DNA from 4 places in the Paenibacillus sp. GCM10027626 genome. Region 4 is predicted to be linked to each of the others. Evidence: predicted binding sites of a transcription regulator. Region 4 holds the regulator's gene; each other region holds the start of a gene.
What was found. Region 4 encodes LexA, which represses DNA repair genes until DNA is damaged. Its sites were predicted from a motif close to CGAACATATGTTCG; they were not measured.

Region 1 (2,195 bases), on a different contig from region 4:
GAGAGCCTGCTGGCGGCAATGGAGCAGCCGGTCGTCACTGTGATGCCCGAGCAGCGCATCCCAGAAGTAGTGAAGATGGCTGTTCAGGCCAGTATTGGGGTAAGAAGTGTTCAGCATATTTCGCCGACGCTGGAGCAATTATTTCTGAACATGACGGAGGGAGAAAGCATTGAATAGATTGCTGCCGCTCATTCAGAACGAGACGTTGAAAATTTGGAGAAAAAAGCGGTTTTATGTCGTCATTTTAGTGCTGTTGGTGCTGATCCCGATTTTTACATACGCTCAAATGAAAGTAGCTGAAAATAACCGGGAGAAATTTAGCGACTGGCGCAATCAAACCTTGCAGCAAATTAACGATTATCAGAATGCGCTTTCCAGTGACCGCGTCCCGGAGGAGTGGAAGCGATTCAGAAGAATTGCCGTACAGCAGCTGCAGTATTATTTGGATCATGATGTAAATCCGACTACGCCGGACGGTGTAACGTTTACGCGCGGCTTTATGGCCAATTCGGTGACGCTGTTCTATCCGCTGCTCGTACTGGCGATCGCTTCCGACTTGATTTCCGGCGAGCGCACCACAGGCACGATCAAAATGCTGCTTACCAGACCGGTGCGCAGATGGAAGATTTTATTAAGTAAATGGATCGCACTCACATTTTATGTATCCTTAATCATTGTCGCGAGCGGCATTCTATGCTATCTTATTGCAGGCGCCATCTTTGGATATGGGGGATGGCAGATGCCGATCTTTACCGGATTTTCAATAAGCGGATCTAATGTGGACAGCACTTATGTCCATGCAGTTCCGCAGTGGCTCTATATTTTGATGCAGGCAGGGCTGATCTGGTTTGCCCAGATGGTAGTCGCGGCGATTGCGCTGATGGTGTCTGTGCTCATCCGCAGCACCTCCGCAAGCATCGTGACGATGATGGCGGCGGTCATCGCCGGCACTATACTGGCCAACATGTCATCCTCTTGGCAAAGTGCTAAATATTTATTTTCCGTCAATATTAATATGACAGGATATTTGGCCGGATCGCCGCCGCCGATCGAAGGGATGACACTCGGCTTTTCATTGGCGACGCTGACGGTTTGGGCGGCTGCCGCGCTAATCGTTTCGTTCACTGTCTTTACGAAACAGGACATCTTGAATTAAAATAGCTTGAAGCGGCGTGCAAAAGAACTTGCGCCGAACATGTGTTCATCGTGTATAATGGACAAATGGCTGTCAGCTTTGACGTTATGCCGGCCAGGCCATGCCAGGCCAGGCCGTGCATGGTCAAGGTACAGTTACAATCAATTTTAGGAGGACGTGTATGACTGAGCAGTTGGATCTGTTTGCGGGTGGCGCTTCTTCGACAAACAATCGCAATTACGATGAAGGCGACATACAGGTGTTGGAGGGTTTGACCGCTGTACGTAAACGACCCGGGATGTATATTGGCAGTACGAGCAGCTCGGGACTGCATCATCTCGTCTGGGAGATCGTCGACAACGCCGTCGATGAGCATTTGGCAAAATATTGTTCTGCCATTGATGTAACGATTCATAGCGACGGGTCGGTAACGGTTCGTGACAATGGACGAGGAATCCCGACAGGGATGCATAAGACAGGCATTCCGACACCGCAGGTCGTCTTTACTATATTGCATGCGGGCGGAAAATTCGGCGGCGGCGGCTACAAAAAATCCGGCGGTCTTCACGGCGTCGGTGCTTCGGTTACGAATGCGCTGTCCGAGTGGCTGGAGGTCGAAATATCCCGCGACGGAAAAATACATAAGCAGCGGTTTGAATATTGGGTCGACGAGCAGGGTAAAGAGCATGTTGGCGAGCCGGTGACGGGGCTGGAGGTCATCGGCAATACGAACCGGACCGGAACGAAGGTTACGTTCAAGCCGGATAAGCGCGTCTTTCATGGCAATATTTCGTTAAGCTACGAGACGCTTGCCGAAAGGCTGCAGGAGATCGCTTTTCTCAATTCCGGGCTGAAGGTGACGGTAAAAGACGAGCGGGCAGGCAAGCAGGACGTGTTCCATTATGAAGGCGGAGCGAAGCAGTTTGTGCAGTTTCTAAACGAAGACAAAACGGTGCTCCATGATGTCGTTCACTTTCAAGGAGAACGCGAGGATATCGAGGTAGAGGTTGCACTGCAATATAATGATGGCTATACAGAGACGATCGCCTCCTTTGTCAAC
Region 2 (2,195 bases), on a different contig from region 4:
GGTTATCTGGTAACGGCGAGCTGCTCCTATCATATGCGGCCCGATCTTTTTCTGGAAACGATTCATGCGGCAGCTGTCGACGCCGGAAAAATGCTGCGCCTAATCGAGTGGCGCGCGGCCGGCAAGGATCATCCGCAAGTGCTAGGCGTAAACGAAGGCCACTATTTGAAGTTTGCGATTTTTGAGGTGCGCAGCCGCTAGGACGCTGTGCGCGATATAGAAATGCCGCAGCCCCGTCAGACTTTTGATGGGGCTGTTTGGCGTGCCTGGCCATCGAGGTTTATATGAGCCCATAGTGACAAAAAGGCTGTCTCTAAGTAGTAAAAAGCTACATTTGGAGACAGCCTCTTCTTGTTATATGGCTTGCAGGGGCAATCATCCGTTTTTGCTTAGCCCCCGCATTTTGACGATGATTTTGCGAATGCTCTCCGTCGACAGATGATAGCGGCGTTCCAGCTCTGCGACGGTGCAGCCGCCTGCATAAGATAAGTATATTTCCTCATTGCGCCGGGCGATCAGCCGGCGTGTTCCGCTCTTTTCACCCCAGCCGACACGCTGTTCCTTCGTCTTGGGTATATAAACAAGCTCACCTTGAATATACGATTGCAATTCCTTCAGCAGCCTAGGGGGAAGCACATCTTTTCCATTTTTGTAGTTCACGATCAAAGTCCTCCTCAAATCGGTATGCATGTGTGTTGGTGTTCAAGACGTGAAAAATGTTCAATGCGTCCGCCTCCTTTTCGTAAGATTGAGATTAAAAAAGCACGATTATTCTGGCAATCGTGCATATCGCACAGTCGCATTCAGGACTGTTACATTTAGTATACGTGAAATAACAGCACAAAAAAAAGAAAAATATTCAAATTGGCTGCTAAAAATTTTGCAAAATAGGAAGGGAGGCCATTTACACGGCCTCCCTCTGTAATGGATTTCCGCCTAAACGGAAATCACCTCATAGTTCTGAATCAAGTTGATCAGCCTCCTTCCGCGCGTTTTCGTCGGCCCGACATCTCTATTAACGCATATAAACTTTGGCAGCGGCAAGCGAAAAAACAACTATAATTAAATTCTACTTGTAAAGTTTGCAGGCCGGCGGCAGCGGCGAATTATTTACCAGCCACAAAAACGAACATTTGTTTGTTTAAGTTGGTGAATGAATCGCTCCTCTATGATAGAATAAGAGAATCGAACAGCAGAAGGAAGGTGGATGCATGGCGCTGCGGTTTATAATTGGCCGCTCGGGAACAGGCAAGACACATCATTGCTTACATACGATTGTCGAACAAGTGAAAAGCGAACCGGACGGCCCTCCGTTAATTATGCTTGTACCGGAACAGGCAACGTTCCAAACCGAGTATGCCATGCTGGCAAACTCACAATTGCGGGGCATGATGCGGGCACAGGCGATGAGCTTTCGCCGGCTCTCCTACCGCGTCATGCAGGAGACGGGCGGTACGGCGCTTGTCCCGATTGGCGAGAACGGAAAAAATATGATGCTCTATAAAATCGTCAATCGGCTTGGCGATGAGCTGCAGCTGTTTCAGGGAGGAGAAACGCAGCATGGTTTTATCGACCGCCTCGGCCAGCTAATGACGGAGTGGAAGCGTTATGGCATCGATTCAGAACGGGTGAAACGCTATGCAGAAGCAGAAGGCAAAGAGGCCGGAGCCGCCAGCCCGCTGCTTGGCCGCAAGCTGCACGATCTGCAGCGGATAAGCGCTGAGCTGGAGCGGGAGCTTGCCGGGTTGTATATCGATGCGGAGGACTACTTAAGCTGGCTCGTGCAAGGGTTCGGCTCGGCGCCATCATTGAAGGGAGCGCGTATTTGGATTGACGGCTTCCACGGCTTTACGCCAAAAGAATACGAAGCGCTCGCGGCATTGATCAAGCATGCGGATGAAGTTACAATAGCGCTTTGTCTGGATCGCAATTATGAAGCGGAAGAGCAGCCTTACGAGCTGGAGCCGTTCCGTCCGACGGCCGAGACGCTAATCGCATTGAGGCAGTTAGCGGACAAGCATGGCGTTGAAGTCCTGCCGCCAGTTATGCTTGGGAGCAGCTTCCGGTTTTCCTCCAGCCCGGAGCTTGCGCATTTGGATAAGCAATATACTGCACGCAGACCACAGACGTTTGCTCAGTCAACCGGGCAGTATGACGGGATTTCGCTGCATGCCGCTTCCGGACGGCGGGCGGAA
Region 3 (2,195 bases), 390 kb from region 4:
TTATTATCAACTATAATTGTAGCTAGTTGACGGAAGAACCGTGGCGAAGAGTACTTTGCTGCGGTTTTTTTTGATTTTATAGAATTTATAAGTTTTTCACTCGGTAAATTCTATAAAATTTCAGGGGAAGAAACTTGCCTCGCGCCAAGGACGGCGTCAGCCGTTTCTTCTTATCCAATCGATACTTAAAAACACAAGTGCAGTGCCCCTGAAGGATGTAAATAGGCATTTTGCTATTCATTGCTTGCGTTGACGCGGAATCAAACGAGCAGCTGCTGCACACCACAGCGAAAAAAGGCAACTCCAACCTGGCGGTGTCCCGATTTTTGGGACAAAGATGACTAAAGGGATTTCATGCAGCTAGTTTGCTTTTTTTTACCCGAAAAAAAGAAAACTAAAGGGAAAACATCCATCTATTTTGGGTGAAAAGGCGGTATCGGGTAGAAATCATCCATTGTAAATGCAGTTTTTCCGGTTAGTTTAATCCCTGTCAGCATTTTGCTTGCATTTAACTGCACAAAACCCAGTTAGACGTTCATACTGCTCTCGCGGCGCAATCAGAGGAATGAGGATAGTTCCATTTTCGGGATAGATTGTTAGCATGAGGTCGCCCGGATTTTTGACGTGACGCTGGCTGGGCGAGGGTACTTGGCTGCTTATTGGCTGGCTGGATGGCCTGGCGATATTGGGCGATGGGAGTCGGCGAGAGGCAAAATGCTGCACAAAATGCAACATTCGCGCTGGGATTCTGCCGAAACACCATAAATGTTGTACGTTCTGCAACAAACGTCACCCTTTCGCCTGGCTGGTGGAGCAGATTGTTGCATTTCGTGCAATAATTCGGGAGAATACTCGCTTTTGAGCGGGGATTTGTTGTATACGCTGCAACATTCTTCTTCTAGTGCCGCGGACTGAAAGGGCGATGGCGCTTGGCTTGTTGGTTGGCAGGATGACTGCACATCCAGCCATGCCGCTGAAGTGCTTTTGCTGCCGGGTTCGCCTTCTGCCGCCGCCCGGACGGGCCCTGGCTCTGCTCTGGTGTGGACGCGGCCAGTGCCTTCGCAGAACCGACCCGCTCTTCCCCGTCGGCCGCGCCAAAGATGGCGTCAACTAGAGCTTCAGAAAAAAACAAGAATATATGTTCGCAAAAACTCTTGTCAACATGAGGAAAAGGATGTATCATAAAACTATAAATGATGAAGGATGTGAGTGCGTTGTCAGATCGTCGCGCAGCTCTCGAGATGGCGCTACGCCAAATCGAGAAACAATTTGGTAAAGGTTCTATTATGAAATTAGGCGAGTCCGCAAACATGCAGGTGGAAACGGTATCCAGCGGCGCGCTCGCTTTAGATATCGCGCTTGGAATCGGCGGTTTTCCAAGAGGAAGAATTATCGAGATTTACGGGCCGGAGTCCTCAGGTAAAACTACAGTGGCGCTGCACGCGATCTCTGAGGTTCAGCGTGTGGGCGGACAAGCTGCCTTTATCGATGCAGAGCACGCGCTTGATCCGAGCTATGCCAGCAAGCTGGGCGTCAACATTGATGAATTGCTGCTGTCCCAGCCGGATACCGGTGAGCAAGCTCTGGAAATTGCCGAGGCGCTTGTACGCAGCGGTGCAGTTGATGTTATCGTCATTGACTCCGTCGCAGCGCTTGTGCCGAAAGCAGAGATCGAAGGCGAGATGGGCGACTCTCATGTTGGTTTGCAGGCGCGCCTGATGTCACAGGCATTGCGCAAGCTGTCCGGTGCGATCAGCAAATCGAAGACGATCGCTATCTTTATTAACCAGCTTCGCGAGAAGGTGGGCGTAATGTTCGGCAACCCGGAGACGACGCCTGGCGGACGCGCCTTGAAATTCTACTCCAGCGTAAGACTTGATGTGCGCCGTGTCGAGACGATCAAGCAAGGCAACGATATGGTCGGTAATCGTACCCGGATCAAGGTTGTCAAGAACAAGATGGCGCCTCCGTTCAAGCAGGCAGAGGTAGATATTATGTACGGTGAAGGCATTTCGAAGGAAGGCAGCATTGTCGATATCGGCGTTGAGATGGATATTGTACAGAAGAGCGGCGCCTGGTTCTCTTATGATGGAGAGCGGCTTGGTCAGGGCCGTGAGAATGCCAAGCAATTTTTGAAGGATCATGTGGAGATTAGCGCAACAATCGAGAATCGGATCCGCGAAGCCAGCAACCTG
Region 4 (2,195 bases):
TCGGCCGTCTCCTCTGCTGTGAGCCCAACTGTCTTATGCTTGCGCGACAGCTCATTAATTCTTGCAATTAACTTCTCCAAAACAAGACGCCTCCCTGATCATTAAAGCAATGACATATGTACCACCCTTTACTTTGCATTTTTAATCCTCAATTGTCAAGAATGCCGCGAGATGTTCACCCTTTGTTCCTTAATACTGCCAAAACAAATGCATAAAAAAAAGCGTCGAATCCGGGCAATGACCCGGACGCAACGCTTACCTAAATTGAAACTATCCCCCATAACGTCCAACCATTACTTCGCAGGCACGATCAACGTCTGTCCTACCTTCAACATACTGCTCTTCAATTGATTCCGCTGTTGAATATCATAGACGACACGTCGTAAATCCTCGTCTTGATTGCGTACCTTGCCCGCTATTGCCCATAGCGTGTCCCCCGCGCCAACTACGAGGATGCGTTCATCGGCACGAGCCGGCTCCAACTGCTCCCCGTTAGCGCTGCTTTTCACTAAATTCAACCCGCTGTAGAGCAATATTGCGAACAGCGCTGCTGCTGCAACACGCACCATCAGACGTCCTGCCGTCCGCTTCTTCATTGCCTGCTTTGCCGGCTTATTGCCCAGTTCCTTCCGATCGCTGCTATAATAAGAGATTGTCATCATGACCAGCACCCCAAACGTTTGTTCTGTTTTGTTGAATTTAGAATAGCACGAACATCCGTTTGCAGTCAATACCAAAACAAGAACTTTTGTTCGTAATTTTTTTGCAAAATAATTAAAGTGCATTTTTTCTCGAACCTATGTTTGTACGAACTCCGGTTCTGTGCTATAATTTTACACAAATGAACTTATGGAGTGATTCCAGTGTCGAAACTTTCCAACCGCCAGCAGGCGATACTCGAATTCATCAAGAATGAAGTTCGGGAGAAAGGCTACCCGCCATCTGTACGTGAAATCGGTGAAGCAGTAGGTCTCGCCTCGAGCTCGACGGTACACGGCCATCTGGATCGATTGGAGAAGAAAGGTCTGATCCGGCGCGATCCAACCAAACCGCGGGCGATCGAGATTTTGGACCAGACGATTTCAGAGCTGCCGTTCCCGCAAGCCATCGCCAAAGTGCCGGTCGTCGGCAAAGTAACCGCAGGTATGCCGATAACAGCAACCGAGAACATCGAAGACTACTTCCCGTTGCCGGCCGACCGCGTCGGGGACGATAACGTCTTTATTCTCAGCGTTATGGGCGAAAGTATGATCGAAGCGGGTATTCATGACGGCGACTATGTGATCGTCCGTCAGCAGCCGACTGCCATGAACGGCGATATCGTCGTAGCAATGACCGAGGATGATGAAGCAACCGTCAAGACCTTCTACAAAGAGAAGGATCATATCCGCTTGCAGCCGGAGAACGCTACGATGAAGCCGATTCGATTGCGCAATGTCACCATTTTGGGCAAGGTTATCGGATTGTTCCGCGACATCCATTAGAATGCGGGGCTGCCTTGCATAAGGCAACTCAAGTTACAGTGAAAAGGAAAGAGCTGTCTCAGAAGCAGTTGACAAACCGCTTCTGAGACAGCTCTTTTTTAACCACGCCAGAATTTATACGTTTTCAGGCTGTGCGGAAAAAACAAAATTCTTATTGGCGATAAAAACCACCTCAAGCTTACGAGGCGGGTTTGCCAGGCAAACCTATAGGTCGCTCATCCTCGAAGGACTTCGATAGAAGTTTTTCTCATCGCGTTCATATAGATACAGCTTCCCATTATCCGCATAGGTAAAGCCTGGGCCGTGAAAGCCCCTCCTTTTCAGCTCCTTGCGCAAATAATGCATCAGCGCTGCATGGCTCACAATAAGCACGCTGCTTGCCTGTCCGACCATAATTTCATCGATCACCGTTTTGACCCGCGCCTTTGCCTCCTCTATATCCGCTCTCGTGCGGCGATTAAACAGCCCTGAAAACCTGATTAGGATCGCCCACACAAGAAAGGGCAGCTTCAACTTGAACTTGAATTCAGGCGCCGGAATTTCCCGCAGCTCTGCCTTCACATGAAGCTTTCCGCCAAAAATTAATTCAGCCGTACGAACCGCCCTCGGCATTACACTGACATAGCACTCATCCCAAGCCGTTTCCCCCAGCCCGGTTTCTCCCTCCTCAATATCAGCCTGATCATAGGCGCGAAACCATTCCGTCACCTC

Region 1: a site for LexA is predicted at 1,191-1,204, ahead of parE (DNA topoisomerase IV subunit B). Genes of this name have one in related genera too.
Region 2: a site for LexA is predicted at 1,127-1,140, ahead of addB (helicase-exonuclease AddAB subunit AddB). Genes of this name have one in related genera too.
Region 3: a site for LexA is predicted at 1,132-1,145, ahead of recA (recombinase RecA). Genes of this name have one in related genera too.

Annotation. Positions count from the first base shown of each region.
Region 1 is NZ_JBHTHC010000008.1:149,613-151,807, reverse strand. It holds gene ACFQ0N_RS17080 (ABC transporter ATP-binding protein) at 1-177, shown strand, start outside; gene ACFQ0N_RS17075 (ABC transporter permease) at 170-1,156, shown strand; gene parE (DNA topoisomerase IV subunit B) at 1,317-2,195, shown strand, end outside.
Region 2 is NZ_JBHTHC010000014.1:81,331-83,525, forward strand. It holds gene ACFQ0N_RS24435 (class I SAM-dependent rRNA methyltransferase) at 1-201, shown strand, start outside; gene ACFQ0N_RS24440 (CD3324 family protein) at 376-660, opposite strand; gene addB (helicase-exonuclease AddAB subunit AddB) at 1,212-2,195, shown strand, end outside.
Region 3 is NZ_JBHTHC010000002.1:335,239-337,433, forward strand. It holds gene recA (recombinase RecA) at 1,215-2,195, shown strand, end outside.
Region 4 is NZ_JBHTHC010000002.1:721,802-723,996, reverse strand. It holds gene ACFQ0N_RS07000 (DUF896 domain-containing protein) at 1-80, opposite strand, end outside; gene ACFQ0N_RS06995 (LysM peptidoglycan-binding domain-containing protein) at 294-662, opposite strand; gene lexA (transcriptional repressor LexA) at 864-1,484, shown strand; gene ACFQ0N_RS06985 (histidine phosphatase family protein) at 1,689-2,195, opposite strand, start outside.